DNA from 3 places in the Sphingopyxis sp. MG genome. Region 3 is predicted to be linked to each of the others. Evidence: riboswitches for the same ligand, from Rfam matches in the RefSeq annotation. Region 3 holds a riboswitch; each other region holds the start of a gene.
What was found. A riboswitch is a leader RNA that binds a small molecule or an ion and turns the genes downstream of it on or off. The one in region 3 is predicted to bind cobalamin.
Positions count from the first base shown of each region.

Region 1: it holds a riboswitch for cobalamin, as region 3 does, so the genes downstream of both, metE (5-methyltetrahydropteroyltriglutamate--homocysteine S-methyltransferase) here and C3E99_RS17160 (TonB-dependent receptor plug domain-containing protein) in region 3, are expected to answer to the same signal.
Region 2: it holds a riboswitch for cobalamin, as region 3 does, so the genes downstream of both, C3E99_RS12940 (TonB-dependent receptor plug domain-containing protein) here and C3E99_RS17160 (TonB-dependent receptor plug domain-containing protein) in region 3, are expected to answer to the same signal.

Region 1 covers NZ_CP026381.1:1,259,392-1,269,625, forward strand. Annotated here, with positions in the region: gene C3E99_RS05780 (NAD(P)H-dependent flavin oxidoreductase) at 1-953, opposite strand, end outside; gene C3E99_RS05785 (acyl-CoA thioesterase) at 1,050-1,460, opposite strand; gene metE (5-methyltetrahydropteroyltriglutamate--homocysteine S-methyltransferase) at 1,450-3,756, opposite strand; cobalamin riboswitch at 3,873-4,075, opposite strand; gene C3E99_RS05795 (hypothetical protein) at 4,153-4,692, opposite strand; gene leuA (2-isopropylmalate synthase) at 4,861-6,525, opposite strand; gene C3E99_RS05805 (YceI family protein) at 6,737-7,381, opposite strand; gene C3E99_RS05810 (hypothetical protein) at 7,479-7,892, opposite strand; gene C3E99_RS05815 (adenosylmethionine--8-amino-7-oxononanoate transaminase) at 8,524-9,777, opposite strand; gene bioD (dethiobiotin synthase) at 9,927-10,234, opposite strand, start outside.
Region 2 covers NZ_CP026381.1:2,802,889-2,813,122, reverse strand. Annotated here, with positions in the region: gene C3E99_RS12945 (cobyrinate a,c-diamide synthase) at 1-486, shown strand, start outside; cobalamin riboswitch at 499-688, shown strand; gene C3E99_RS12940 (TonB-dependent receptor plug domain-containing protein) at 835-2,787, shown strand; gene C3E99_RS12935 (hypothetical protein) at 2,820-3,365, shown strand; gene C3E99_RS12930 (DUF1636 domain-containing protein) at 3,368-3,775, shown strand; gene cobT (nicotinate-nucleotide--dimethylbenzimidazole phosphoribosyltransferase) at 3,772-4,788, shown strand; gene C3E99_RS12920 (histidine phosphatase family protein) at 4,785-5,354, shown strand; gene C3E99_RS12915 (adenosylcobinamide-GDP ribazoletransferase) at 5,351-6,073, shown strand; gene C3E99_RS12910 (aminotransferase class I/II-fold pyridoxal phosphate-dependent enzyme) at 6,070-7,050, shown strand; gene cbiB (adenosylcobinamide-phosphate synthase CbiB) at 7,043-7,981, shown strand; gene C3E99_RS12900 (hypothetical protein) at 7,981-8,190, shown strand; gene cobU (bifunctional adenosylcobinamide kinase/adenosylcobinamide-phosphate guanylyltransferase) at 8,187-8,699, shown strand; gene C3E99_RS12890 (MFS transporter) at 8,884-10,113, opposite strand.
Region 3 covers NZ_CP026381.1:3,743,391-3,753,624, reverse strand. Annotated here, with positions in the region: gene C3E99_RS17190 (PLP-dependent cysteine synthase family protein) at 1-562, shown strand, start outside; gene C3E99_RS17185 (DUF885 domain-containing protein) at 712-2,475, shown strand; gene C3E99_RS17180 (cobyric acid synthase) at 2,523-3,977, opposite strand; gene C3E99_RS17175 (ABC transporter ATP-binding protein) at 3,974-4,750, opposite strand; gene C3E99_RS17170 (FecCD family ABC transporter permease) at 4,744-5,742, opposite strand; gene C3E99_RS17165 (ABC transporter substrate-binding protein) at 5,745-6,611, opposite strand; gene C3E99_RS17160 (TonB-dependent receptor plug domain-containing protein) at 6,626-8,554, opposite strand; cobalamin riboswitch at 8,735-8,954, opposite strand; gene C3E99_RS17155 (DUF2946 family protein) at 9,061-9,450, shown strand; gene C3E99_RS17150 (TonB-dependent receptor family protein) at 9,519-10,234, shown strand, end outside.

The sequences.
Region 1 (10,234 bases), 1.7 Mb from region 3:
TGCAGTTCGCGCCACGCCTCGCGATATTGATCGGTCAGTTCGGCGACGAAATCGGCGGCGGGGCGCACCGCGCGCACCGACCCGATTCCCTGGCCGGACCCCCAGATGTCCTTCCACGCCTTGACCTTGGTATTGCCGCCCGAACCGAAATTCATCGTCTTGAGGTCGCCCTTCGGCAGCGCATCGGGGTCGAGCCCGGCGTTGACGATCGAGCCGCGCAGATAATTGCCGTGGACGCCGGTGAACAGGTCCGAATAGACGATGTCGGCGGCGCGCCCCTCGACGATCCCGGCCTTGTATCCGGCGTCGGCGTTCGCCTCGGCGCAGGCGATGAAGGCGCTGCCGATATAGGCGAGATCGGCGCCGCAGGCCTGCGCGGCAAGGATCGAGCGGCCGTGCGCGATCGCGCCCGACAGCGCGACCGGCCCGTCGAACCATTCGCGGATTTCCTGCACCAGCGCGAAGGGCGACTGGGTGCCGGCATGGCCGCCCGCGCCAGCCGCGACGGGGATCAGGCCGTCGGCACCCTTCTCGACCGCCTTGCGCGCGAAGCGGTCGTCGATGACGTCGTGAAGCGTGATGCCGCCCCAGTTATGGACCGCCTGGTTCAGCTCTTCGCGCGCGCCGAGCGAGGTGATGGTGATCGGCACCTTCCACTTCTCGCAGGTCGCGATATCGGCTTCGAGCCGGTCGTTCGAGCGATGGACGATCTGGTTGACCGCGAACGGCGCCGAGGGACGGTCGGGATTGTCGCGATCCCACGCCGCCAGTTCCTCGGTGATGCGGTGGAGCCATTCGTCGAGCAGCGTCTGCGGCCGCGCGTTGAGCGCCGGGAAGCTGCCGACGATCCCCGCCTTGCACTGCGCGATGACGAGGTCGGGGCCCGAGACGATGAACAGCGGCGAACCGATGACGGGCAGGCGAAGGCGGTCGAAAATCGCGGGAAGGGCCATGGGCGTCGCTCTCCGAATAGAGGTTTCGGCTGACCTTAACGTAAACGGAAGGCTGCGCAAGGGGGATCGCGGCTGCCTGTCACAAGCGCGAACGGGTCAGGACGGTGGGGGCGCGGTGGCGGTGCGGCCGAGCGCGCGCGGGCGCCGGTCGGGGCCGACGGCGACGAAGATGAAGACCGCTTGCGTCACCTTGTGTCCGTCCTCGGCATGGCGATCGCGCGCCCAGGCCTCGACCTCGACATGCATGGAGGTCCGGCCGATCTTCACCAGCCGGCCGAAAACCGACACCTCGTCGCCGACGAACACGGGGCGGTGGAAGGCCATGCCCTCCACCGAGACCGTGACCGCCCGGCCGCGCGCGTGGAGCGACGCGACCGAAGACGCGGCCAGGTCCATCTGTGCCATCAGCCAGCCGCCGAAGATATCGCCATAAACATTGGCGTTGGCGGGCATCGCGGTGACGCGGATCGTGGGCTGGTCCGCGGGCATGGTTTCGTCATGCATCATAGGCCTCCCGAATCCGCATCCGCTGCGCCGCGGCGACCATCGAGACGAGGGCCGGTCGCACCTCGTCCCACTTGCGCGTCTTGAGCCCGCAATCGGGATTCACCCAGAGTCGATCGGGCGGCAGGTGCCGTCCGGCGAGGGTCAGCAGGTCGGTCATCTCGCGCTCGGCCGGAATGCGCGGCGAATGAATGTCATAGACGCCGGGACCGATCTCGTTCGGATAGGCATAGCTTGCGAAGGCCCCGAGCAGTTCCATCTGCGACCGCGCGGTTTCGATCGAGATGACGTCGGCGTCCATCGCGCCGATCGCGGGAAGGATGTCGTTGAATTCCGAATAGCACATGTGGGTGTGGATCTGCGTGTCGTCGCGCACGCCGGAGGCCGCGATGCGAAAGCATTCGACCGCCCAGCCCAGATAATGCGGCCATTCGCCGCGGCGCAGCGGCAGCCCTTCGCGCAGCGCCGCCTCGTCGATCTGGACGATCGCGGCGCCCGCGGCCTCCAGGTCCAGCACCTCGTCGCGGATCGCCAGCGCGATCTGGCGGCAGCTCGCTTCGCGTGGCTGGTCGTCGCGGACGAACGACCAGTTGAGGATCGTCACCGGGCCGGTGAGCATGCCCTTCACCGGCCGGTCGGTCTGATCCTGGGCATAGCGCCACCAGTCGACCGTCATCGGCCGCGGGCGCGACACGTCGCCATAGAGGATCGGCGGCCGCACGCAGCGCGAGCCATAGCTCTGCACCCAGCCGCTGCGGGTGAAGGCGAAACCGGCAAGCTGTTCGCCGAAATATTGCACCATGTCGTTGCGCTCGAACTCGCCGTGGACGAGGACGTCGAGGCCGATCTCCTCCTGCCACTTGATCGCGGCGCGGGTTTCGACCTTCAGATAGCGGTCATAGGCCGCATCGTCGATTTCGCCCCGAATATGCGCGGCGCGCGCCTTGCGGACCTCCGCCGTCTGGGGAAAGGAGCCGATCGTCGTGGTCGGATAGCGGGGAAGCGGAAGGCGCCGGCGCTGCGCCTCGCGGCGGGCGGCGAAGGGCGCGGCCCGGCGCGCGGCGTCCGCATCGAGCGCGGCCAGGCGCGCGGCGACGGCGGGATCGTGGATGCGGGGCGAGGTCGCCCGGGCGACCGCGGCCATCCGCGACGCCGAAAAGGCGGCGAAGGCGGCATCCTCGCCTTCGTTCAACGCCCTGGCGAGCGCGGCGAGTTCCTCGATCTTTTGCGTCGCGAAGGCCAGCCATTGCGCGATTTCGGGATCGAGCGCGGTTTCGAGCGCCAGATCGACCGGGACGTGGAGCAGCGAACAGGATGGCGCGAGGATCAGGTCGCGCGTCGCCGCCAGTTCCTTGAGCCGCCAGTAAAGGTCGGAAAGGTTGGCGCGCCAGATGTTGCGGCCGTCGACGATGCCGAGCGACAGCAGGACGTGCGACCGCACCTTGTCGAGTGCCGGGCCGAGCTGTTCGGGCGCGCGGACGAGGTCGAGGTGGAGGCCGTGGACGGGCAGTTCGGCAGCGAGATCGAGATTGTCGCCGAGACCGCCGAAATAGGGGGTGAGCATCAGGCGTGGCCCCGCCGTCGCGAGCCGCGCATAGGCGCGCTCGAACGCGGCGCGCTGCGCATCGTCGAGATCGAGGACGAGGCAGGGCTCGTCGATCTGCACCCACTCGGCGCCCTGTTTCGTCAGCCGCGCGAGAATCTCGGCATAGGTGTCGAGCAGCGCGGGAAGCAGGGCGAGCGGTTCGACCGCCTTGCCCTTGGCGAGCATCAGGTAGCTGACCGGGCCGAGCAGCACCGGGCGCGTCTGATACCCCAGCGCCTTCGCTTCGTCATATTCGTCGAAGATCTTCGTCGAAGCGATGCGGAAGGTCTGGCCGGCGGTGAGTTCGGGGACGAGGAAATGATAGTTGGTGTCGAACCATTTGGTCATCTCCTGCGCGGTCGTATCGGCGGCGTGGCCGCACCCGGCGTGCATCGGATCGCCCTGCGCGCCGCGCGCCATCGCGAAATAGAGATCGGTATCGACCGTCTCGCCGTCCCAGTCGTAGCGCGCGGGGACGGCGCCGATCAGCGCCGAGGTGTCGAGCACATGGTCGTAGAGCGAAAAATCGTTCGACGGCAGGATGTCGGCCCCCAGCGCCTTCTGCCGCGCCCAATGGGCGACGCGCAGGCCAGCGGCTGCGGCGTGCAGGTCGGCGAGGGTCGATTTGTCCGACCAGTAGGATTCGAGCGCGACCTTGAGTTCGCGGCGAAGGCCGATGCGGGGAAAGCCTAAAGTGGCGACGCTGACAGTCATTTCGAGCACCTTGCAGGGGGCAAGGGCGACGGACAGACGCGAACGCACGATATCCCGCGTCCGCAGGGCAAGGGTCGGACGCAGCCATGCATGCGGCCTGACCGGGCACCCCGCCGGAGGACGTATCTGACGAGGCAGGTCTCCTGGCTCGCGGGTCGCCGCAGCGGTCTGGCCTTCCCGGTTCCTTGCCGAACCAGTGGCATGATCGACCGCCGCTCGCCGCTTACAGTTGCGGGGGCAGCGCCGGTTTTGCACCGGCTTCCCATCTTCGCTCCGCCCCGGATGCCCGGCGCGAAGAACCTCGACAGCATGCAGAATAGGCGCCGCGACGATCCTGTCAAGCACTATATAAAGAAATCTTTATATGTGTTTCGCGGCGTGGTGATTGCCCCTATCCTAAAAGGCAGTCGCCAGCAGCGCGGCGGTGGCGGCCGCGATCGCCAGCAGGAGCGCGATCTTCGGGCCGTGCGAGGCGAGAATATGGGTCCGCCGGCGATCGAAGGGCGGCCCTTCGACCGCATGAGAAAGCTCGGGTTCGGGCCGCGTGCGCGCCGCGAAGGCGGGCGGCGATGCGAGGGCGGGGCCGCTGATCCCGCTGGCGAGCGCCAGCTTCTCGAACGCCACCGCCATCTTCTCGCGGTCGAGGTGCCGGTCGATCGCCTCGCGCTCGGGGTCGGGATCGGGCGGCGGCGGCAGGCTTGCGACCCTGCGCTCGATTTCGCGGTCGAGCGCGTGGAGGCGGTCGATCGCCTCGACGATCCGCTGCCGGTCGCTGCTGGCGAGCGCCAGTTCGAGACGGGTCAGCGACAGCGCGCTCGCGCGGCAATATTGCAGGCTCCAGAACAGGTCGCTGCTTCCCCCGTCGGCGGGGAGCGGCCCGGCGGGCGCGACGGACGCGCTCGGGCCGCTGGCGGACGGGGCCTGGGATGCGTTCACGGGTCCTTCTCCTTCGCCGCCCCCCGGCTGCGCGCATCGGCTTAGGACCAAATGCGCGCACCGCGAAACGCCGATCGGGCCAGTCGTGACCGGGATGCGGCGGACGGGAGAGGGAAGGGGTGCGCGGAGGCCGGGGCGGCCCGCGCCGCCCCGGCCTCCGCGACCGGATCAGATCGCGTTCGCCGCCGACAGGATCGCGCGCACGCTGGCGGTCGCGACATCGGTGTCGAGACCGCAGCCGAACAGGCTGCGGCCGTCGGGGGTGCGGCATTCGACATAAGCGGCGGCCTGCACGTTGCTGCCCTGGCCGATCGCATGTTCCGAATAATCGACGATGTCCATCGCCGGGCCGCCCGATTCGGCCAGCGCGGCGACGACGCTCGACATCAGGCCGTTGCCGCGGCCGCTGATGCTGCGCTCGGCGCCGTCGATGGTCAGCTTGCCGGCGAAGATGCGGTCGGCGCCGCTCTGGCTTTCCGCCCAGCTCACGAGCTGGAAGCGCTTGCCGTCCGCCGCCAGATAATGCCCCTCGAAGGCGGTCCAGATGTCGTCGGCGGTCAGCTCGCGGCTCGTCTGGTCCGCCACCGCCTGGACGATGTGGCTGAAGCTCGTCTGCATCTTCTTCGGCAGCTTCAGCCCCTTGTCCTGTTCGAGCACCCAGGCGACGCCGCCCTTGCCCGACTGGCTGTTGACGCGGATCACCGCTTCGTAGCTGCGCCCCAGGTCGGCGGGGTCGATCGGCAGGTAAGGGACTTCCCACTTGTCGTCGTTCTGCCGCTCGCGCGCCGCGAACCCCTTCTTGATCGCGTCCTGGTGGCTGCCCGAAAAGGCGGTGTAGACCAGCTCGCCGCCATAGGGGTGGCGCGGGTGGACAGGCAACTGGTTGCAATATTCGACCGTCTGGATGACCTGATCGATGTCGGAGAAGTCCAGTTCGGGGTCGACGCCCTGCGTGTACATGTTGAGCGCGATGGTGACGAGGCAGGTGTTGCCGGTGCGCTCGCCGTTTCCGAACAGGCAGCCCTCGACGCGGTCGGCGCCCGCGAGCAGGCCGAGTTCGGCCGCCGCGACCCCGGTGCCGCGGTCGTTGTGCGTGTGCAGGCTGATCAGCGCGCGGTCGCGGTTCGGCAGATGCTTGCAGAAATATTCGATCTGGTCGGCGTAGATGTTCGGCGTCGCCGCCTCGACCGTCGCGGGCAGGTTGAGGATGATCGGCTTGTCCGCCGTCGGCTGGAGCACGTCCATCACCGCGGCGCAGCATTCGATGCTGAAATCGATCTCCGCGGTCGAGAAGGTCTCGGGGCTGTATTCGAAGCGCCAGTCGGTGCCGGGCAGGCGCGCGGCATTGTCGCGCAGCTGCTTCGCGCCGTCGATGGCGATCTGTTTGATCTCGGGCATCTCCATGCCGAAGACGATGCGGCGCCACGCGGGGCTGACCGCGTTGTAAAGGTGGACGATCGCGGTCTTCGCGCCCGCCAGGCTGTCGAAGCTGGTGCGGATCAGGTCGGCGCGCGCCTGCGTCAGCACCTGTGGCGTGACGTCGTCGGGGATGCGGCCCGAGCGGACGAGGTTCTGGATATAATCGAAATCGGTCGCGCCCGAAGCGGGGAAGCCGACCTCGATCTCCTTGAGCCCGCATTTGACGAGCAGGTCGAAGAAGCGCGTCTTCTTTTCGGCGTCCATCGGGTCGATCAGCGCCTGGTTGCCGTCGCGCAGATCGGTCGAGAGCCAGATCGGGGCCTTGGTGATCGTGCGGGCGGGCCACTGGCGGTTTTCCAGTGGGACCTGCGGAAAGGGTCGGTACTTGGCCGAGGGGTCGCGGAGCATGGGCATGGGTTGGCTTCTTCTGCTTGTGTGGATTCGGATGCTGTGTCGTCAGGCCCTTGAGCGCGTGGCCCGCCGCGAAAGGCGCAGGCCGAAAGTCACGCCCAAGGGCGTGTAAGTCGCAGAAGAAGGAGGCCGCGCATGCGCATCGCCCGCGCTCATGACCAAAAAGCGCGGGCTTGGCAAGAGGGCGGCCGCAAAAAGTGCGGTGGGAAGGCGCCTACTGCTTCTCGAACGCCGCGTGAATCTTCAGCTCGACACGGTCGCTGACCAGCGGGATGCCATAGAGGATGCCAAAGTCGCTGCGGCGAATCTCGCCCTCCGCCTCGAAGCCGACGGTTTCCTTCTTGCTGCCGGGATTGGTGCCCGCGCCGTGGAAATCGACATCGAGCGTCACCGGCCGGGTCACGCCGTTGAGCGTGAGGTTGCCCGTCACCTTCGCCTCGTCGCCATCGTCGTCGAGGACGACGCGGGTCGACACGAAACGCGCGTCGGCGGGATCGGGGCCGAAGAAATCGGGCTTGGCGCCGTCCTTGCCGGCACGAAGCAGATGGCCGGTCAGCCCGGCGCTTGCCGTCGTCACCTTCGACACCGGGATCGTCACGTCGACCTTCGCGGCCGCCGGGTTGGCGGGATCGAGGACGAGCGTGCCGGTCACGTCGCCGAAAATCCCCTGATATTTGCTGAAGCCGAAATGATCGACCTCCCACACGACGATCGTGTGACCGGGGTCGGCGGCATAGGTTCCGGCGGCGACGCGGCTCCTGTCGGGCGCGCCGGGCACGGCGGGGCCGCCCTGCGCAAGGACGACCGGGACCGCGACGACGGCGAGCGCGAGAGCGGCGAAGGGAAGGGTATGGCGCATGGGGGGGCTCCTGTTCCGAGAGCGGCGAGGCTAGGCGAGAGGGCGGCGCGGCGTCAATGTCGTCGCGGCGAAACGCACGGTTTCCGGACTGTGGGGTCTATGGGTGCGTCGCGCGCCGCGCCTCGAACCATTCGCGCAGCGCGGCGGCGGCGCAGCCCGTGAAGCCGTAGCTGCCGACCGGCGAACAGCTGTTCGGCCGGGTGGCGCGGGCGATCGTCTCATAACCCTCGACCTGCGATGCCCAGCTGCCGCCGCCGACCGGGGCGTCGTCCTTGATCTCCTCGCGCAATTCCTTGGGGACGCGGTAGCGATCGGATTCGGGCTGCTGCGCGCAGACGACGATCTCGTCGCCCTGCGCCTCGGGACAGGGTTCGTCGCCATAGGTATAGAGGATCGAGGTCTTTTGCGGCGGCTGCGCCGACTGCGCGAGGCTTTCCTCCTCCTGCGCAAGCGCCGGAACCGCGGAGGCGAGGGCCGCGAGACAAGTCAGAAGAGCGGCTTTTCCTGTCATTCCGGATCGCGTTCCCGATGTCGTGGCCTGCGACGATGGACGGCCGCAGATGAACCCAGGCCGAACTGCGGCCTGTGGATTCGGAGTTCGGCACGGTTTCTCGCTTTTATCGCCCTGAATTCTCCCTTCGTCACCCTGAACTTGGTTGGGACATATACCCTTCAGGCAAGTCAGGCGCTGTTCCCCGGCGAAAGCCGGGGTCCAACTGGCGCAGCGCGGCTTCGCATGGACCCCCGCTTTCGCCGGGGAACAATTATCTGTCGAAAAGGGGTAATGGCCAACCTGTTTCAGAGCCTGCCCCGGACCCGATCCGGGGGTCCATGGTCTGCCCTCGAATGGAAGGCGGCGCAAAAGGGGGGAGGCCGGCCATGGATGCTGAAACAAGTTGGCGTTTATACCCCTGAGACAGGGACGCTGGTGATCCCCGGCGAAAGCCGGGGTCCACGTGGGGCAGCGCTGTGCCATCTGGACCCCGGCTTTCGCCGGGGAACGCTCACCTGTCGGAAGGGGATAATTGCGAAACAAGTTCAGCATGACGAACGGATGGGGCAGCGCGCCAAAACCTGAATCCTCACACGCCATAGAGGCGCTTCCCCCTTCCTGGAGAATGCTTGAGCGGACGCTCCACCACTTACGGCGATGGATCGAGATCGAGCGATGCGGCGATCGCGTTCCAGACCTGCGCGAGTTCGCCGGGCGCGATGCAATAGGGCGGCATGACATAGATGCTGTTGCCGAGCGGGCGGAGCAGGACGCCGCGTTCGCGATAGAAAGCGATCAGGCGCGGCGCGAGCGTCGACAGATAGCCGCCGTCGGGGACGCGGACGTCGAGCGCGGCGATGGTGCCCAGCCGGCGCGGGTTCGCGATGCGCGCATCGCTGGCCAGCAGCGCCAAATGCGCCGCCTGCGCCTCGGCGAGCGCATCGATCCGCGCCTGCACCGGCTCGTCGCGCCAGATGGCGAGATTGGCGACCGCCGCGGCGCAGGCGATCGGGTTCGCGGTATAGCTCGACGAATGATAGAAGGTCTTCGCGCGGTCGGTCGAATAATGCGCTTCGAAGATCGGTTCGATGCACAGCGTCACCGCGAGCGGCATCGCGCCGCCGGTCAGCCCTTTCGACAGGCAGACGATGTCGGGGATCACCCCCGCCTGGTCGCAGGCGAAGCGGGTGCCGGTGCGGCCCCAGCCGGTCATCACCTCGTCGGCGATGAACAGGACGCCGTGACGGGCGCAGATCGCGCGCATCTCCGCGAGCACCCATGCGGGGTAGATCAGCATGCCGCCGGCGCCGAGGATCAGCGGTTCGACGATGAAGGCGGCGGGCTTTTCGGCGCAGGCGGCTTCGAGCGCGTCGAGCGCCGCCTGTTCGCGTCCCCCGGCGGGGAAGGGAATGGTGCCGACGTCGAAGAGCAAAGGCTGCCACGCCCGGTTGTAGACGCCGCGCTCGCCGACCGACATCGCGCCGATCGTGTCGCCGTGATAGCTGTGCTCCATCACCAGGATGCGGCTGCGCGCCTCGCCGATGTTGAACCAGTAACCGAGCGCCATTTTCAGCGCGACCTCGACGCTGGTCGAACCCGAATCCGAAAAGAAGACGCGGGTCAGCGGATCGGGGGTGATGCGGACCAGTTCGGCGGCGAGCGCTTCGGCCGGCTCGTGCGTCCAGCCTGCGAAGATGAGCTGGTCGAGCTTCTCGCTCTGCGCCCGGATCGCGGTCATGATGCGCGGATGCGCGTGACCGTGGGTGGTGACCCACCACGAGGAGATGGCGTCGATCCAGCTGTTGCCCTGCGCGTCGTAAAGGCGCGCGCCCTCGGCCCGGTCGATCAGCGGTATCGGCTCACCGAGCCCGTGCTGGGTGAAGGGATGCCAGATGGGTGACATAAGTGCGACCTCTCTTATCGCTCGTGCTGAGCTTGTCGAAGCACCGTTCTTCCTTCTGGCGCCGGATGGAAAAAAGGACAGCCCCCTTCGACTGCCTTGCAGGCGCTCAGGACAGGCTTCGACAGGCTCAGGGCGAGCGGCTTCTGGTTTCAGGTGAAGCCGGCGAGATCGAAGTTGGCGGCGAAGGCTTGCGCCAGCGTCTCGTCCGTCAGCGGATCGAGGCGGGGAAGGCGGCCCAAACGGCGGACGCCGCCAATTTTCGCGACGATCGCCTCGCTGTCCTCGACGGCGTCGCCGACGAAGGCGATGCCGTGGATCGGGACGCCGCGCGCGCGCAGCGCCTCGATCGTCAGCAGGCTGTGGTTGATCGTGCCGAGACCCGTGCGCGCGCAGACGATGACCGGAATCCGCCAGCGCGCGAACAGATCGGCATAGAGAAGCGTGCGCGTGACCGGGA
Region 2 (10,234 bases), 940 kb from region 3:
TGCAGCTTCTCGCCGCTCGCCGACGAGGCGCCGCCGATGGACTGCGACGCCTGCTGGCTGCCCGGCGGCTATCCCGAACTGCACGCGGGCAGGCTTGCCAGCAATGCGCGCTTCATGGCGGGGTTGCGCGCCTTCGCGGCGCGCGCGCCGGTGCATGGCGAGTGCGGCGGCTATATGCTGCTCGGCCGCAGCACCGAGGATGCGGACGGCATCGTACATCCGATGGCGGGGCTGCTGCCGGTCGATACCAGCTTCGCGAAAAGGAAGATGTCGCTCGGCTATCGGCAGGCGCGGCTGTTCGCGCCGACGCGCTTCGCCGATGCCGAAACGCCGCTGTGGGGGCATGAATATCATCATGCGACCATCACATCGACGAACGAAGGCACCCCCTTCGCCCGGCTCGCCGACGCGGCAGGTCGCGATCTCGGCCCCGCCGGCCATCGCGCCGGTCCTGTGACGGGCAGCTTCTTTCACTTGATCGCCTGACGCGATTTGCCTAACGAGCGGGCCGCGACAGGTTCCCCGAAAGGGGATTGAAAGGGAATGGGGTGCGAAACCCCTGCTGCCCCTGCAACTGTAAGCGGAGAGCCATCGGGCCATATGCCATTGGGACCATCGGTCCTGAGAAGGCGGCCCGGACCGGCGTCGACCCGCGAGCCAGGAGACCTGCCCGTCGCCGTCGTCTTTCGCGCGGACAGGGTGTGCCGGGCGGACGGGGGTGAACCCGACAGACGACAAAGGTGACCGCGCGGCTGCGCGGGCCGATGTCGTTCGCCTATCAGGGTGGGCCGCCATCGACCCAGCGACCGAATGGTCTTGTCGATGGGGTACCCTATGTTCCGTGTTATTGTTCGAAGTTCCATTTCACTGGCGGCATTTGCAGCCGGCTTTCCCGTATCGGCCGCAGAAGCCGCTAACGCCGCCGCGACGTCCGAAGAGGACAGCATCGTCGTCACCGCGACGCGCTCGCCGCTCGCACTCGACGAGGTGCCGTCGACGATAACCGTGCTCGACAAGACGGCGATCGACCGGTCGCAGGATATCGGCGCGACCGAGTTGCTGTTGCGCACGCCCGGCATCACCGTCTCGCGCAACGGCGGCTATGGCACCGCGACATCGCTCCGCATCCGCGGCGCCGAGTCCGATCATACCGTTGTCGTGATCGATGGCGTGAAGCTCAACGATCCGGCGGCCGCCGGCGGCGGCTATAATTTCGCCAACCTGCTGGTCGGCGACATGGAGCGGATCGAAATCCTGCGTGGTCCGCAGTCGATCCTGTGGGGCAGCCAGGCGATCGGCGGCGTTGTCAATATCGTCACGGCCATCCCCGAAAAACCGCTGGAAGGCAGCTTCGACATCGAGGCCGGATCGCGCAACACGGTCAGCGCGCGCGCCGCGATCGGCGGCCGCACGGGACCGCTGAACTGGCGCATCGGCGGCCAGAGCTTCACCACCGACGGCATTTCGGCGATCGCCCCAGCCTTTGGCGGCGGCGAGCGCGACGGCTATCGCAACCGCAGCGTGACGGGCCGCGCCGAACTGGCGCTTGCTTCGAACCTCAGCGTCGAAGTGCGCGGCTATTATTCCACGGCGCGCGTCAATCTCGATTCGACGAGCGGCGATACGCCGGACTACGCGCTCAACGAGGAATTCGTGAGCTATGCCGGCGCCAACTTCGACCTGTTGGACGGGCGTTTCCGCAACCGGATTTCCTATTCCTACACCGACACCGATCGCAGCAATTACGGGCCGCTGCGCGCCCGCCCCGTCAGCCTTCAGGCCAAGGGAGAGAATCGCCGCTGGGAATATCAGGGCAATATCGATGTCACGCGCGGCGTCAGCGCGGTCTTTGGCGTCGAGAATGAACGGTCGAGGTTCCGCAGCCGCTCGCCTTCGGGTTCGCTGGCGACGCCCCTTCCCGACTTCGCGATCGGCAAGGCGGACGTGACGAGCCTTTATGGCCAGCTCAGCGTCGAGCCCCTGAACGGGCTGACGATCAACGGCGGCGTCCGCCATGACGATCACGACCGTTTCGGCGGGCAGACACTGTTTGCGGCGGGCGGTGTCTGGCGGCTGCCGACCGGGACCATCCTGCGCGCGAGCTATGGCGAAGGCTTCAAGGCGCCGACGCTGTATCAGATGTTCAGCGAATATGGGAATGTCGCGCTCGACCCGGAGGAAGCGCATGGCTGGGAAGCAGGGATCGAGCAGCAATTGTTCGGCCGCGCTCTGACGGTTGGCGGGGTCTGGTTCGATCGCATCACGACCGGGCAGATCATCTTCAATTCCTGCTCGCCCACCACGCCCAATCCGCTCTGCTTGGTCCCTGGCGATTCCACGCGCCGTTCGGGCTATTATTCCAATGTCGCGCGCGGCGAGGCGCATGGGATCGAGGCGACGGCGGCGCTGACGCTGGGCGCGCTGACGCTCGACGGCAATTATAGCTGGATCGTGGCCGAGGATCGTTCGCCGGGCGCGACCAATTTCGGCAGGGACCTGCCGCGCCGTCCGCGCCACGCGGCCAATGCGTCGGTCGGCTACGCTCTGCCCTTCGGTCTCGACGTCGGAGCGGCACTGCGCTGGTCCGGCAAGAGCTTCGACAATGCGTCGAACAGCATCGTCCTCGACGATTACACGCTTATCGACCTGCGCGCCGAATTCAGATTGTCGGAGAATGTCCGCTTCTTCGCGCGTGCCGAGAACATCTTCGATGAGAATTATATGACGGCCTACCGTTACGGCACACTAGGCCGCGCCATCTACGCCGGTTTCCGGGGACGCTTCTGATGCGCCCGAATTTTCAGCCAGAGGAGAAGAATATGAAGACGCCTTCTACCGCTCTCGCACGCAATGTCTGGGTCGGCACCATGGCCGGGGTGAGCACCATCGCCTCGATGATTCTCGCCTGTGCAACGCCCTTTCCGTCGCTGGCCGCGCTGGCCGCGACGCACGTGCCGCGTCGCATCGGACTGATGCTGATGTTCGTTGCCTGGTTCGCTGCGCAGGCCGTGACCTATTTCATGCATCAGACGGGCAACCCGGCGTGGCCGTTCGCGCTCGGCATGGCGGCGGTCGTCTCGTTGCTGTCGGCGGAGGCCGTTGCGCGCTCGATGCGCAGCCTCCCAGCGGCCGTGCGGATGAGTGCCAGCTACACCGCCGCCTTCGTCGGCTTCAAACTCGGCATTCTCGCTTGGGTGGCACTGCTCGACCATGGCTGGTCGGCCTTTTCGGGCGAAGTGCTGCTGCGCCAGTTCGTGCGCTATGGCGCGATCTTCGCCGGACTGCTGGCGGCGCAGGCCCTGCTGACGCGCGCGGGCTTCAGCCTCGACGCGCCCGCGAACGTGTCGAGACCGCAGGCCGCGTGACGATGCTTCGCCCCGCCGCCGACGGCCCCTCTGTCATCGTGTGCAACACCTGCCGTCACGGCGAGGATGCGCGCGAGGATGAAGAGGGCGTGCGCGGCGGGGCGCGGCTCGCCGGGCTGCTGCGCGGACTTGCCCGCAGCGAGCCCGCCTATGCGCGGATCGCGGTGGAAGAAATGCCCTGCCTGTTCGCCTGCAAGGAATATTGCGCGGTCCATATCCGTGCGCCGGGAAAGGTCGGCTATGTGCTCGGCCGCTTCACGCCGGACGACGCGGCGGCGCGCGCAATTCTCGACTATGCCGTGCATCATGCCGCCAGCGCCGAAGGCCGCGTCGCCTATGCCGACTGGCCGGAAGGCGTGAAGGGACATTTCCTCGTCCGCGTTCCGCCGCCGGGATTCGTCGCCGAATGACCGCCTTTGCCTCGATCGCGGATTTCGAGGTCGCGCTGGCGCGTCCGCGCAATATCGATGACGAAGCGCAAGAGGCTGCCCGCGCGCGCCAGATGACGCTGACCAAGCCCGCCGGATCGCTGGGGCGGCTGGAAGACATCGCCATCTTCTTCGCCGGCTGGCAGTCGCGCGCGCGCCCGCGCCTCGACCGCGCGCGCGCCGTGATCTTCGCCGGCAATCACGGCGTCGCCGTGCACGGCGTCAGCGCTTTTCCCTCAACCGTCACGGCCCAGATGGTCGCCAATTTTGAGGCGGGCGGCGCGGCGATCAACGCGCTGTCGACTACTGCCGGACTGGAATTGCAGATCGTCGCGCTCGACCTCGACCGACCGACAGCCGACTTCACCGCCGCACCCGCGATGACTCCGGCCGAATGCCTCGACGCGCTCAACGCCGGGGCGGCGGTCGTTGACGAGGGGATCGACATGATCGTGCTGGGTGAAATGGGGATCGCCAATTCGACCGCTGCCGCCGCGCTATGCGCGCGCAGCTTCGGCGGCACGGCCGCCGACTGGGTCGGCCCCGGCACGGGCGTCGATACTCAGGGCGTGGCGCGCAAGGCCAAGGTGGTCGAGCGCGCGGTCGCCGTCCATGCCCATGCCGGGCGTTCGGCGTTCGAGACGCTGCGCCGCGTCGGCGGCCGCGAGACGGCGGCGATCGCCGGCGCGGCGGTGCGGGCGCGGCAATTGGGCGTTCCCGTCCTTCTCGACGGCTTCATCTGCTGCGCGGCGATCGCGCCGCTGGCGGCGGACAATCCGGTGATCGCCGACCATTGCATCGCGGGCCATTGCTCGGCCGAGCCCGGCCATGTGCTGCTGCTCGAAAAGCTTGGGCTCGATCCGCTGCTGTCGCTCGGGATGCGGCTCGGCGAAGGGAGCGGGGCGGCGGTGGCGGCCGGGGTCGTCCGCGCGGCACTCGCCGCGCACGACCGGATGGCGACCTTTGCCGAGGCCGCGGTGTCGGCATCGCTATGACCGGCTTCGCGCTCCATTTGCTGCGCCATGGCGCGCCCGAGCGACCGGGGCTGCTGCTGGGCCGGACCGACAGCGCGCCGACCATGGAAGGAATCGCCGCCTGCGTCGCGCAGGCGCGCACCGTCGGCGCCGAACGGCTGATCGCGTCGGACCTGCGGCGCTGCCGGCTGGCGGGCGAAGCAATCGGAGCGGCCATCGGCCGGCCGCTCGCCGTCGACCCCCGCTGGCGCGAAATCGATTTCGGCGCGTGGGACGGCCGGGCGACCGAAGAGATCGACCGCGAGGCGATGGCCCGTTTCTGGGACGATCCCGACGCCAACCCGCCGCCGGGCGGCGAACGCTGGTCGGCGCTCGTCGCGCGCGTGTCGCGCGCCGTCGCCGAGTTGGAACCGGCCCCCACGCTCATCGTCACGCACGGCGGCGCGATCCGCGCGGCGCTGCACGGTCTCTGCGGCTTCGAACGGCGTTCGATATGGTCGTTCGACCTGCCATATGGCGTCCTCGTCTCGCTGCGCCTGTGGCCCGGCGACGCGCCGGTCGCGCAGATCACGGCTCTGCGCCCATGAAGGGGCTGCTGATCGCCGTCCAGTTCCTGACGAGGCTGCCGACGCCGCGCCTGGCCGCCGTTTCCAGCGCGGAATTCGCGGCCTCGATGCGCTGGTTTCCGGCGGTCGGGCTCCTCGTCGGCGCGATCGTCGCCGCGGCCGCATGGGGCGGCGGCAGGCTGGACGGCTGGTCGGGAGCCTTGCTCGCGCTGCTCCTGTGGGTGGGCGTCACCGGGGCGCTTCATCTCGACGGGCTGGGCGACATCGCCGATGCGCGCGGCGCGGCGCACAAGGATCGCGACCGCATGATCGCCGTCCTGTCCGATCCCCATGTCGGCAGCTTCGCGGTCGTCGCGATCGTCCTGCAACTGGTCGCCAAGCTGGTTCTGCTCCATGCCCTGATCGAGGCGCAGGCCTTCCTCGCCATCGCCCTCGTCCCCTTCGCGGCGCGAACGGGGCCGCTCGTCTGGTCGCGGTGGCTGCCAGATCTTCACGCGGGGCTGGGTTCTCGCTTTCGCGGCGCCGTCCGCATCGGCGATCTCCTGCTGTGGGGCGTGCTGCTTGCGGCGGCTTCCTGCTCGTCGCCCGCGCTTCTCGCTACACCCCTCTTCCTGCTCGGCTGGGGGTGGTGGCTGCGCCGCGCGATCGGCGGCGTGTCGGGCGACGGCCATGGCGCCGGAATCGAAGTGACCGAAAGCCTGTCGCTGTTCGCAGCGCTGCTGTGGCTGCAAGTCGCATGAGCGAGCCGTGGACATGGCACGGCGGTGACCTGTCGGCCGCGAAGCGCCGGTTCGGCTCGGGCGGCGATCCCTGGATCGATCTGTCGACGGGGATCAACCCCAACCCCTGGCCCGATACGGAGCGCGTCGACGTCGACTGGCGGCGCCTTCCCGAACGCGGCGCCATCGCCGGGCTGGAGGCCGTGGCGGCCTCCTGTTTCGGCGTCGCCGCGCGCCACGTCTGCGCCGTCCCGGGAACCGAGATCGGCCTCCGCCTGGTCGGCGCGCTGATCGGCGGCGAGGCCCGATACGCCGCACCCGGCTATCGCACGCACGGCGAGATGATCCCGGCCGCGATGGCCACGGGTCCAGACGCGATCGGGCGGCATGGCGGCAGCATAATCCTCGCCAATCCCAACAATCCCGACGGCCGGACCGTCACGCCCGCGACGCTTCGCGACCTGCTCGCGAGTCGGAGCGGGGCGGGCTGGCTGCTGGTCGACGAAGCCTTCGCCGATGTCGATCCCGCGCTGAGCCTCGCGCCGGCGGTGGGCGACGATGCGCGCCTGATCCTCTTCCGCTCCTTCGGGAAATTCTTCGGGCTGGCCGGGGTGCGGCTCGGCTTCGTGCTGGGGCCGGAGCCGTTCCTGCGCGATCTGCGCGCCCTGCTCGGCGCCTGGCCGGTGTCCGCCGCCGCCGTGGCCATTGGCGCCGCCGCCTACGCCGACGCGGACTGGATCGCCGCCACGCGCCGCCGCCTGCCGAAGCAGGCAGCCGCGCTCGATGCGCTGTTGCGGGGGGCCGGATATACGCCGGTCGGCGCATGCCCGCTGTTCCGGCTGGTCGAAACCGCCGACGCGCGCGCCTTGTTCGAACGGCTGGCGCGCCGCGCCATCTTGACACGGCCCTTTGCGGACCAGCCGCAATGGCTGCGCTTCGGTCTTCCGGGGGACGACGCAGCATTCCTGCGGCTGAAGGCCGCCCTCGCCGATGGCTGATCCGGTCACATTGGCGGCGCTGGGGCTCGACGCCGCGCTGGGTTGGCCGCGCACCCTCTATCGGCTGGCCGGGCATCCGGTCGGATGGTTCGCGCGGCTGATCGACGCCGCCGAGAGGCGTTGGAACGGACCGGAACGACGCTTCGGTACGCGCCGCCTGCTGGGGCTGCTGACCGTCCTGCTACTGGCTGGGCTGGTCGGCGGGACGGCCTGGCTCGTCCAGTCGCTGCTGCTCGAACGGCTGGGTGCGTTCGGGTGGGCGGCCGTGGCGCTGCTCGCCTGGCCGGCGATCGCGCAGCGCAGCCTGTTCGACCATGTCCGCGCCGTCGCCGACGCTCTCGATAGCGAAGGCCTGCCCGCCGCCCGCGTCGCCGTGGGCGCGATCGTCGGCCGCGATACCGCCGCGCTCGACGAAAGCGGCATCTCGCGCGCCGCCATCGAAAGCCTTGCGGAAAGCTTTTGCGACGGCGTGACCGCACCCGCCGTCTGGCTGCTGTTCCTGGGGCTGCCGGGGGTCTGGACCTATAAGGCGGTCAACACCGCCGACAGCCTGATCGGCCACCGCGAGGAACGCTGGCGCGCCTTCGGCTGGGCGGCGGCGCGCGCCGACGACCTGCTCAACCTCGTCCCCGCCCGCCTGTCGGCGCTGCTGATCTGCCTCGCGGGCGGGGGCGGCTGGCGCATCCTGCGGCGCGACGCCGGCAAGCACGCCTCGCCCAACGCCGGATGGCCGGAGGCCGCCATGGCGGGCGCGCTCGGGCTTCGTCTCGCGGGCCCGATCGCCTATGACGGCGTCCTGCACGACAAGCCCTGGATCGGCGACGGAGCGCGCGCGCCGTCGAGCCTCGACATCCGCCGGGCGCTGCGTCTCTACCTCGGCGCCTGCGCGCTGCTCTGGCTTCTCGTGGGGGGTGCCGAATGGGCGCTGTGATGCTGCAAGCGACCGGGTCCGACGTCGATAAATCGGTGCTGGGTTCCTGTCTGCACGGTCCCTTCGCCTCCGTCGACCTGCGCCACGCGCTGCTGGGCCGCATCGGGGTCACGGCGAGCGGTCGCGACTATCATGCCGACGTCGATGCGCGGCATGGCGATGTCGGCGGCTTGCTCGCGCCGGCGGGAAGGGGGAAGGGGAGCGCATGACCGGACGAAGCCTTTTCGTGCTGGGCGGCGCGCGATCGGGAAAGAGCCGATACGCGCAGGCGCGCGCCGAAGCGATCGCGGGCCGGCACATCTTCATCGCCACGGCGGAAGCCCATGACGCGGAGATGCGCGACCGTATCGCGCGCCACCGGGCGGACAGGGACGAACGATGGCGAACGGTCGAGGCGCCGCATGATCTCGCCGCCGCGCTCGACGCCGCCGATGATGCGGACGCCGTCGTCCTGGTCGATTGCCTCACCATCTGGATATCCAACCTTATGCTGGCAGAGGCCGATTGCGAAGCCGCGACGCGCGAGCTTTGCGAAGCCATTGGGCGGTTCGGGGGCCAGCTCATCCTCGTCGCCAACGAGGTCGGCCTCGGGATCGTGCCGGACAACGCACTGGCGCGGCGCTTCCGCGACGAAGCCGGTCGGACGAACCAGGCCGTCGCTGCGGCTGTCCAGGAGGTGCAGATGATATTCGCTGGCCTTCCGCAGCGCCTGAAATAGTGCGCCGCATGAAGGGATGCGCATGGACTTGCGTCCATCAGCCAGAATGAACGAGAGGTCGCTTGCGCGCCTTTCGAATGCGGCGAATAATGCAACGGCAACATGCGTCGGCGGGCCGCCCATCGCAGCACCGCAGCTCTCGTTCAATCGCGTGGGCTTGCTTCGACAATGCCAATTTTCATGCTCATGCATTTCCGCGTCGGTGTATGCCGGCTGCGATTGCGACCAGAAGTCCGGCCATCAGCAAAGGCATCGCGGCGATTGTCGCAATCGCAGGTAGGCCGAAGCCGCGATCGAGCATCATGCCGCCTGCCATGGGGCCGAGCGTCCCGCCCGAAAAGCGGCCCATGCCGGTCGTGACACCAATTGCCGTGGCGCGGATGCGGCTCGGAAATATCCATGCACCGAAACCGATAATTCCGCTGAATGCTCCATCGATGAAGAAACTGATGAACGCGAGGACGGCAACCGTCATTGTGAAATTTCCGTGATCGCGCAGGCCCAGTGCCAGCGCGACGGCACCGATAAGGAATGTGGCCGGCAACAGACGGCCCGGCTGGACCCGAGCCATCAACGCCGCGACGGTCAACGACCCCAAGAGACTGGCGGTCTTGATGACCATCATACCGAAACCGACGCCTTGGATATCGGCGGTCAGCGGAGTGAGCATCGAAGGCAACCAAAAGCTCATGAAGAATGCCACGAGGTAGGTACCGAAAAGCGCGAGCGTCATCACGGCCACCAAAGTCGCGATCGGACGCTGCGTTAGGATGCGCCAGGGTTTTTCTTGCTCCTCCTCGCCTTCCGCTTGCCGGGTCTCGATCAGGCCCCAATACATCGGTGCGACCAATAAAAGCGGTATGATGCCCCCGGCTGCCATCAACCCCCGCCATCCATATGCCGGCATGATCAGCGCGGCTGCCAGACCGGAGAAAATCATACCGCTGGCGATGGCTGCGGACATCAGCACGGGGACGCTGGCGCGATGTCGTTCTGACGCCGCCTCGGTCGCCAGGGCCAGTGCACAAGGGATCGAGGCGCCCAGCCCGATCCCCGCCAACAGACGGCTGACGATCAGCGTACCCACTCCGTCGGCCACCGCTCCCAGCAACGTGGCGATCCCGAACAGGATGGTGGCCCCTATCAGCAGTCGCCGGCGCCCGAAGCGATCCGCCAGACCGCCAAAGACCACCGAGCCGACCAGCGAAGCCGCTACCCCGATCGAATAGACAAGGCCGACCTGCACCTGCGATATGGCCCATTCTTTCGCGATCGCCGGCCCGACATACCCGATCGCATAGGTGTCAAACCCTTCGACGATCATCGTCAAACCGCATAGCGCGATCGTGCGGTGAGAGCCGGATGTTCCCGCACCCGGCGCAGGCCCATCACGGGTGAGATCGACAGCGATCATCCAAATTCCTCTCGCGCTGCACGTGGCTGACCACCGGCCGAAATCCATATGAGCAACAGACGCCACTCTTTGGAACCGCTTCTCGACGGCGGTGGCGTAAGTCACAAGCTCGATTCGAGCG
Region 3 (10,234 bases):
TGCCGACAATGTCCGCGCGCATCGCGACGGCACCGGGGCCGAGCTGCTGCGCCAGCTCGCCGCGCTCGGGCTGCGGCCCGATGCCTTTGCGGCCGGGGTCGGGACCGGCGGCACCGTCATGGGGGTCGCCGAATGCTTCGCGGCGGCGGGGATCGCGGCGTCGGTCCACCCGGTCGAGCCGCTCGAATCGCCGACGCTGTCGACCGGGCACAAGGTCGGCCATCACCGCATCCAGGGCATTTCGGACGAGTTCATCCCGCCGATCGTGCGGCTCGACCGGCTCGCGCGGCCGGTGGCGATTTCCGACAGCTGCGCGATCCGCATGGCGCAGCGGCTGGGGAGCGAGCTTGGCATGGGGGTCGGCATCTCGAGCGGCGCCAACCTGCTCGCCGCGATCGAGGTCGCGCGCGATCTGGACGAGGCGGCGGTGGTGGCGACGGTCTTTTGCGACAACAGCCTGCGCTATCTGTCGACCGATCTCGCGCGCGAGGAGCCGGCACGGCCGGGCTCGATCGTCGGCGACGTCCGCTTCGACCATGTGTCGATGATCCGGGCTTGCTGAGGCGCGAAGCAAGCGGACGCCCGCTTTTCTTCCCGCAAATTTATGCGCTTGTGGGACAAGATCGCACGTCGATATAGTCCCGCCGCGGACGATGCCATGGCGTGGCGCCATCGCCGACGGCGCGTCCGGCAACGCGGGAGAGAGTTTCGATGAGCTACGGTCGCCCTGGAGTCCTGTTTCTGGCGCTTGCGGCGCCGCTCGTTGCGCAGGCGCAAGCGCCGGCCCCGGCGGACAGCGCCGACGAGCAGCTTCGCGCACTCTATGAGGCCGAATGGGCGTGGCGCGGTACCGAGCTGGGCCATTGGCGCGGCGATGACGAGACCGGGCCGCTCGACCATTTCCCCAGGGTGGATGCCGCGAGCCAGCAGGCGCGCGTTGCGCATTGGGCGGATATTCTGAAGGCGCTCGACCGGATTCCGGTCGACCGGCTGTCGCCCGAGGAACGGATCAACGCCGCGGTGTTCCGCACCAGCCTGGAGGCGTTCGTCGCCAACGGGCGGTTCCGCACCTGGGAGATGCCGTTCAACGCCGACAGCCAGTTCTGGTCGGGCATCGCGGCGCGCACCCCCTATCGGACCGAGGCGCAATATCGGCGCTACCTCGCCCGCCTTTCCGACCTGCCGCGCTATTTCGACGAGCAGATCGTCAACATGCGCGCGGGGCTGAAGCGCGGCTTCAGCGTGCCCGGGGTGACGCTGGCGGGGCGCGACAAGTCGATCGAGGCGCATATGGTCGCCGACCCCGAAAACAATCCCTTCTGGGGGGCGTTCGCCGATCTGCCGGCCGCGATTCCGGCGAGCGAGAAGGCCGCGATCCAGGCCGAGGCGAGGCAGATCATCGCGCAGAAGATCGTTCCCGCCTATGCGAAGCTGCTCGCATTCTATCGCAACGAATATCTGCCGCAGGCGCGCCAGACGCTGGCGGCCGAGGCGATGCCCGACGGCAAGGCCTTCTATCAGGCGCAGATCCGCGAATATACGACGACCGACCTCACCCCGGAGCAGATCCACCGCATCGGCCTCGAAGAAGTGGCGCGCATCACCGCCGACATGGAGAAGACCCGGGAAGCCGCCGGGTTCAAGGGCGACCTCAAGGCGTTCATCCATTTCCTGCGCACCGATCCGCAATTCTATGCGCGGACGCCCGACGAGCTGATGGGCGTGTCCGCCTATACCGCCAAGCGGATGGACGGGCTGCTCCGCACCACCATCGGCTTCCTGCCGCGCTACCGCTTCACCATCCGGCCGGTGCCCGATGCGATCGCGCCCTTCTTCACCGCGGGCCGCGGCGGGCGCGAGGCGTGCCTGATGAACACCTATGACCTGCCGTCGCGCCCGTTGTATCAGATTCCGGCGCTGACGCTCCACGAATGCACCCCCGGGCACAGCCTGCAGGGGGCGATCGCGATGGAGGCGCCCGTTCCCGACCGGCCCGAGTTCCGCAAGCAGACCTATTTTTCGGGCTATGGCGAGGGGTGGGGGCTCTACACCGAATGGCTGGGCAGCAAGATCGGCATCTATCGCACGCCCTATGAGGAGTTCGGCCGCCAGTCCTACGAAATCTGGCGCGCCTGCCGTCTCGTCATCGACACCGGCATCCACCATTATGGCTGGACGCGCGATCAGGCGATCGCCTACCTCGCCGATCACAGCGCGCTGTCGCGGCACGAGGTGGAGACCGAGGTCGACCGCTATATCAGCTGGCCGGGACAGGCGCTCGCCTACAAGCTGGGGGAACTGGCCATCCGCCGCCAGCGCGCGAAAGCCGAGGCGGCGCTGGGTCCCGCCTTCGACCAGCGCTGGTTCCACGACAAGCTGCTGAGCCTCGGGTCGGTGCCGCTCGACGTGTTCGAGCAGGAAATGGAGCGCTGGACCGCCGAGGGCGGCAAGAACCCCTTCCCCGGCGCGGTCTGATCGCGCCGGCTGGACGAAGCCGAGCAACTGACCCTAACCGCGGTCCGTCAGCTGGCCGCGAGGCGGAGCAGGCCGTCGATGTCGATATGGTCCGACAGCGTTTCGGCGATCGCGTCGAGCGCGGCATCGACGTCGGCGCCATGGTCGTGCGCGCGGGCCGCGACCCCGATATGGGCGAGCAGCGCGCGGCGGAGCGCCGGCGCGGCGAACAGGCCGTGGAGATAGGTTCCCATCACCGTTCCGCCCGGGTCGATCGCGCCGTCGGCGCCGCCTCCGTCGAGCCTGGCGAAGGGCGCCGCGGTGCCGGGGCCGCGCGTCTCCCCCATGTGCATCTCATACCCCTCGACCGGGACGCCCAGCGCTTCGCCGCGGACGCGGCGCAGGACCTTCACGGGGGAGAGGGTGGTCGTCACGTCGAGCAGGCCGAGCCCGTCGACCTCCGACGGCACCCCCTCGATGCCGTGCGGATCGGCGATGCGGCGGCCGAGCATCTGATAGCCGCCGCACAGGCCGACGATCAGGCCGCCGCGCCGATGATGCGCGCGGATGTCGATGTCCCAGCCTTCGGCGCGCAACGCCGCGAGGTCGGCGATCGTCGCCTTCGATCCGGGCAGGACGACGATCGCGGCCTCGGCGGGGATCGGGCGCCCGGGCGGCACCATGACGAGCTCGATGCCGGGTTCGAGCCGAAACGGGTCGAGGTCGTCGAAATTGGCGATGCGCGGCAGGATCGGGCAGGCGACGATCCGGCGGCCGCTGTCGGGCATGGAGCGCCGGTCGAGGATCACCGCATCTTCGCTCGGCAGGCGGGCGGCGGCGGGCAGCCAGGGAACGATGCCGAAACCGCGCCACCCGGTCCGCGCCTCGACCGCGCGATAGCCGTCCGCGAACAGCGCGGGGTCGCCGCGGAACTTGTTGACCAGGAAGCCGCGGATCATCGCGGCATCGGCGGGGTCGATCACCGCGCGCGTGCCGACCAGCGATGCGATCACGCCGCCGCGGTCGATGTCGCCGACCAGCACCACCGGCACCCCCGCCGCCCGGGCGAAGCCCATGTTGGCGATGTCGCCGGCGCGCAGATTGATCTCGGCGGGCGACCCCGCGCCCTCGACGAGCAGGAGATCGCATTCGGCGCGCAGCCGGTCGTGGCTCTGCATCACATCGGCCAGCAGCGCGCCGCGTGCTTCGCGGAAATTGTTGCTGCCCAGCGTGCCGCGCACCCGGCCGTGGACGATCAACTGCGAACTGCGGTCGGCCTGCGGCTTCAGCAGCACCGGGTTCATGTCGCTGTGCGGCTCGACGCGGCAGGCGAGCGCCTGAAGCGCCTGCGCGCGGCCGATCTCTCCGCCGTCGGCCGTCACCGCGGCGTTGTTCGACATGTTCTGCGGCTTGAAGGGGCGGACGCGCAGGCCGCGGTTGGTCCAGGCGCGGCACAGCCCGGCGACGAGCACCGACTTGCCGACGTCCGACCCCGTGCCTTGCAGCATCAGCGCGCCGCTCATTCGCGGCTGCGCCCCAGCGCGGTGATCGTCGGCCAGGCGCCGCCAAGGTCGACCTCGGCCTCTATGCCATAGACCGCGCGCAGATTCGCGCGCGTCAGCACCGCGGCGGGCGGACCGTCGGCAACGATCGCGCCCTTGTCGATCAGCAGCAGCCGGTCGCAATAGCGCGCCGCCATGGTCAGGTCGTGGAGTACCGCGATGACGAGGCCGCCGCCGTGCGCTTCGCCGCGCAGCAGGTCCATGACGTCGATCTGGTGGCCGGGATCGAGGCTGGCGAGCGGCTCGTCGGCGACCAGCATCGGCGCTTCGACCGCCAGCGCGCGGGCCAGAAGGATGCGCGCGCGCTCGCCGCCCGACACATGGGTCGCGTCGCGGTCCCGCAGGTCGAGCACCCCGGCGCGCGTCATCGCGCGCTCGATCGCGGCGAGGTCGGCGGCGCCCGGGCGCGACATCGGGCCGAGGTGCGGCAGGCGGCCGAGCCCGACGAGCCGCTCGACGGTCAGCGGCCAGTGGAGCGTCTGGCCCTGCGGCAGATAGGCGGCGCATCGCGCGAGCGTCGCGCGCGGCATCGCGGCGACGTCGGCGCCATCGATGCGGATGCGCCCGGTGCTCGGCACCAGCGCGAGCAGCGCGCGCGCCAGCGTCGACTTGCCCGCGCCATTGGGGCCGACGATGCCGGTGAGCGTGCCCCCGGCCAGCGCTGCGCTGACGTCGCGCACGACGGGCCGCCGCCCGAGGCGGACATCGACATGATCGAGCGTCAGCGTCACCACAGCCGGCGCTCGCGCATCAGGTGGAACAGGAAGACGGGCACGCCCAGAAAGGCGGTCACGACGCCCAGCTTGAGCTCGCTGGTGGTGTCGATCAGCCGCACCGCGAGATCGGCGAGCGTCAGCAGCGCCGCGCCGCCGATCGCCGAGGGCAGCAGGATCGCCGACGGGCTGCGGTCGGTCAGCGGGCGGATCAGATGCGGGACGATCAGCCCGACGAAGCCGATCGCGCCCGACACCGCGACCGCGCCGCCGACCCCGATCGCGGTGCCGAGCAGCAGGCGCAGGCGCGTGCGGGCGAGGTCGACGCCGAGCGCCTGCGCGCCGTCCTCGCCCAGCGTCAGCGCGTCGAGCGCGCGCCCGTTCCACAGCAGCAGCGCCATCCCGGCGCCGATGCACGGCAGCGCCGCCCACAAATGGCCGAACGAACGATTTTCGAGGCTGCCCATCAGCCAAGTCATGATCTCCATCGCCGCGAAGGGGTTTGGCGACAGGTTGAGTGCGAGGCTGATGCCCGCCCCCGCGAGGGTGCCGACGGCGATGCCGGCGAGGATCAGCGTCAGCGGGCTTTCGGAGCGGCCGGCGAGCGCGAAGAGCAGCGCGAGCGACAGCAGCGCACCGACGATCGACAGCAGCGGCAGCGCCGCCGGGTGAAGATTGGCGAGCCCGAAATAAAGCGCGGCGACCGCGCCGAGCGCCGCGGCGTTCGAGGTGCCGAGCACCGACGGCTCGGCGAGGGGATTGCGCAGATAGCCTTGCAGCGCCGCCCCCGCGAGCCCGAGCATGGCGCCGACCGCGAGCCCGACCAGCAGGCGCGGCAGGCGCAGGTCGAAGAGGATGACGGTCGCGACATGATCGCCGCGGCCGGATGCGGCGGCAAACAGGCGGGCGAGCGGCAGGTCGACGGTGCCGAAGCACAGCGAAGCCGCCGCCGCCCCGCATGCGAGCGCGAGCAGCGCCAGCGTCAGCCGCCGGGGCGATCGGGCCTCGCGCATCGTCATCGGCGCGCGCCGTCGTGGCGCTGGATCTGCCTGGCAAGGCGGTGCACGGCCGCCCCATAAGCGGGGCCGCCGCAAACGGTCCACGCCTCCGGCACGCTGAGCCGCGGAATGCCCCGAAGCGCGGGGTGGTGCAGCATCTCGCTGCCCTGATCGGTGATGGTGTCGCTCGCGCTTTCGACGATCAGGAAATCGGGGTTCGCCGCCACCATCTCCTCGAGGCTCAGCTGCGACAGCGGCGGCTTGCCCAGCTTTGCGGCAAGATTGACCAGCCCGACGCGCCCCATCATCTCGTCGATCAGCGTCCCCGTCCCGGTCATGTAGCCGCGCCGCTGGTAATAGGCGGCGACCCGGCCGCGCCCCGGGCGGGGCACGCCGGCGAGGTCGCGCTCCATCCGCGCGATCAGCGCTTCGCCGCGCGCCGGATCGCCGAGCGCGGTCGCGGTCAGGCGGATCGTCCGGCGGATGACGTCGAAGCTGTCGGCGGTCGGCAGGTCGAGCGTCCGAAAGCTGCCGCGCGGCAGCGCCGCGACCGCCGCGCTGCCGCTCGCGGGCATGCCGACGATCAGGTCGGGCGCCGCGACCAGTATCTGTTCGGCGGCGTTGCGGATCAGCGGCAGCCCGCGCGCCGCCGCGGCGGCCGCGGACATGCCGGGATCGGTCGCGTTGCGCGTCAGCCCGGCGATCCGGTCGCGGTCGGCAAGCGCGAGCAGCAACTGGTCGGCGCACAGGTTGAGCGACACGACGCGCTGCGGCGCGGCCGGCGGCGTCGCCGCTGGTGCCGTACGGCCGCCCTGCTGCGCCCACAGCGCGCCGCCGCCGGCGAGCAGCAGCGCGAGCGCGGGCAGGGCGGCGTATGGCGTCAAGCGCGTTCCTTCCCTCAGAAGCGCAGGCGGACGCCGCCATAGGCGGCCCGGCCCGGCGTCGCGATGCTGAAAATTTCCTCATAGTCGACCCCGAGCAGATTCTCGACGCGCCCGAAGACCGAGATGGCGTCGGTCACCCGGTAATCGGCGCCAAGGTTGACGAGCACATAGTCCTTCATCGCGACCACGACCGGGACATAGCTGGGGTTGATATAGGCGAGGTCGGTCGTGCGGCCGTTGTAGCGCAGCGTCAGCGTCCCCGCAAAGCGCTGGTCGCTGCTCGACACGGTGGCGTTGAAGCTGGCGATATGCTTCGGTCGCCGCACTTCGGGCGCGCCGTTCTCGCGCGCCTTGATCCAGCTGTAGGCGAGGTCGAAGCGAAGCTGCGGCAGCGGCCGCGCGCTGGCGAAGGCCTCGATGCCGTGCTGCTTGCTCGTCGTCGCGCGGTTCGCCGGAGTCGCGGTGAAGTCGGGCGCGGGATAGTTGGTGAAGATCTCGTCCTTCAGCGTCGAATCGAACCAGGTCGCCCCGATCGTCGCCCAGTCGTCGGCGCCGAAGCTCTGCTCGATCCCCGCTTCCCAGCCCTCGGACTTTTCGGGTTTCAGGTCGGGATTGCCGATGTAGCGGCCGTCGATATAGCCGAACAGCTCGAAATAGCCCGGATTCTTGACCCCGGTGCCATAGGCGCCGCGGATGCGCGTGCCGGTCGGAAGGCGATAGCTGCCCTGGACGCGCCAGGTCGTCGCATCGTCGAAGCGGTTGTTGTCGTCGTGGCGCAGCGACGCGCCGAGCGAGAGCGCGCCCGCGGTCAGCTCATATTGGGCGACCAGCCCCAGATTGTCGGTGTGGCGCTTTCCCTGAAAGGCGCCCGGCGTCAGCGTGCGGAACGCCTCGCGCTCGACATCGACCGCACCGGTCAGCCGGTGGGCGATCGCATCGGTCCCGAAGCGGATGCTAGAGGTCAGCGATCCCTTGTAGCGCTGTCCCTTGCTGCCATAGTCCAACCCGAAGGGGGAGCGGCCGTGGCGCGCGGTGTCGGAAAGCTGCCCCGACAGGCTGGTCACCCAGCGCCCGTCGAGCGCGGTCAGTTCGGCCGCCAGCAGGGCATGGAAGGATTCGGTCTCGACATGGACGCCGGGGCTGTCGACGATATAGCCGAAGCGCGGGCTCGTCGTGTCATATTCGCTGTCGTTGTTGTCGGCGTCGCTGAAGCCATAGCGCAGCACGGCGTTCAGCCGGAAGGCGTCGCTCGGCGTCCAACCCAGCTTCGCGCTCGCGCCGACCGTCTGCATCCCGACGTCGCGCACCCCGCCGCGCGCGGTCGGATAGCCGTTCGCGCCGTAATAGGTACCGGTGATCGCATAGTCGAAGCTGTCCGATGCGCCCGCGGCGCGGGCGCTGCCGGCGACGGTGCCGAACGACCCGCCCTCGATCCGGGCGCTCAGGCCCGGCGCCTCGCGCCCCGACAGGGTGATGTAATGGATCACGCCGCCGATCGCGTCGGAGCCATAGAGCGACGATTGCTGGCCGCGCAGCACCTCGATCCGCGCGGCGGGGTCGGCGAGCAGACCGCCGAAATCGAACTGGCCCTGATAGGGGTCGGCGACCTCGATGCCGTCGACCAGGACGAGGACGTGATTGGCTTCGCTGCCGCGGATGCGGATATCGGTCATGCCGCCGAGGCCGCCGGTGCGGCTGACCGCGACGCCGGGCACGTCGCGCAGCACGTCGGAAACGATGCGCGTCTGGCGCTGTTCGAGCGCTTCGCTGTCGATCGCCGTGACCGAGGCGCCGAGCTGGTCCGCCCGGACCCCTTCGCCCGAACGCGAGGCGGTGACGATGATCGCGTCGCCGGGGCGCGGGTCGGCGGCGGCATCGCCGGTCTGGGCCAGCGCCGGCGAGGTCGCCGCCAGCGCCACGATGGAAAGGCCGTATTTCAACATGGGAGTCCCCCACGCGCCGAGAGCGAAGGCGGGGACCTGCCGAGCCGCGTGCGCGATCGACCGGCGCACGGGCGGCGGGCTGGCGCAAGGCGCCCGCATTTCGTGCCCCGAAGCGGCCCCGGCCGCTGGGTCGTCGCTCGACGGAGTTCTCCGTGCCCTGGCCTTTCCCTGGACCGAGGCATTGAGCGACCCACGCCGGCAGGTCTCCTGGCTCGCGGGTCGTCGCTTGATGCACGCCTTCCCAGGTCGCCCCAGTGGCAGACCCGGTCGGGGACCGGGTCGGTGCATCGCGCTCGCCGCTTACAGTTGCAGGGACAGCCCCGGTTTCGAAGGTCCGGCCGGACCCCCTTACCGCGTTCCCTTTTAAGCCCCATCGGGGCACCGGCGCGATCAATGCAAGGTTGCCCTTGCGGCGCCCGCCCATAGCGCCTCGGCGCATTTTGGCAATCGGCTTTTGCGGGGCCTGCGCGCTTGCCCGAACCGTCCGCCGGGACTAGGAGCGCGGCGTGGCCGATCTTTCCGCCTTCCGCCGACCGGGCTGGCTGCTGCTGCCGGTGCTTCTCGCGCTGCTCGCGCGGGTGCTGGTCGCGCCGGGCTGGATGATCGGGCCCGATGCCGGGGGGTCGATCACCGTCCGCGTCTGTTCGGACCCGTCGAACCCCGGCGGGACGATGACCATCCCGGTCCAGACCGCGGGCGATCATCCCGATGGAGAGGGGCAGCAGCATTGCCCGTGGGGCGCGCTCGCGGTGGCGCCGATCGTGCCCGATGCCCCGGCGCTGCCCGCGGCGCCGGTGCGGGTCGACCCCGCGCCGCCGGCGATCCCCTCGCTCGGCTTCGCGCCGGGCATCGCCTCGCCGCTTCCCCCCAGCACCGGCCCGCCCGCCTTCGCCTGATTCAGACCGATCGCCGGCCGCGCTTTCGCGCGCGCCGGCCTTGCCTGATTTTCAGCGAAGGATTTTCCATGACCCGTTCCGTTACCCGTGCGGCGCCCCTGCCGGCGCTCGCCCTCGTCCTTTCCTTTTCCCCGGTGCTGTTTTCCACGGCCGCTCACGCCGAGGAGGCGACGATCATCGTCACCGCGCCGACGCTCGCCGACGCCGCGCAGCAGCGCGCGGCGCAGACCCCCGGCGGCACCGACGTCGTCACGCATCAGGATTATGCCGACAAGACGATCGTGTCGCTGCGCGATACGCTCGCCTTCTCGCCCGGCGTCTACCTCCAGCCGCGCTATGGGCAGGAGGTGCGCTTGGCGATCCGTGGCTCGGGCCTCTCGCGCGGCTTCCACATGCGCGGCGTCACGCTGTTGCAGGACGGGGTGCCGATCAACCTCGCCGACGACAATGGCGATTTTCAGGAGCTGGAGCCGATCTTCTTCGACCATCTCGAAGTCTGGCGCGGCGCCAATGCGCTGCGCTTCGGTTCGGGAACGCTGGGGGGCGCGATCAACGGCGTGACCCCGACCGGGCGCACCGCCCAGGGCGTCTATCTGCGCGGCGATGCCGGCAGCTTCGGCCTGCTTCGCGGCCTGGTTTCGGCGGGCGTCGCCAGCGGGCCGGTCGACGCCTGGGGCGCGGTCAGCGCCGACACGTCGGACGGCGACCGCGACCATGCGCAGCGCCGCAGCCTGCGCTTCCACGGCAATGTCGGGCTGACGCTCGGCGACGGGGTCGCGACGCG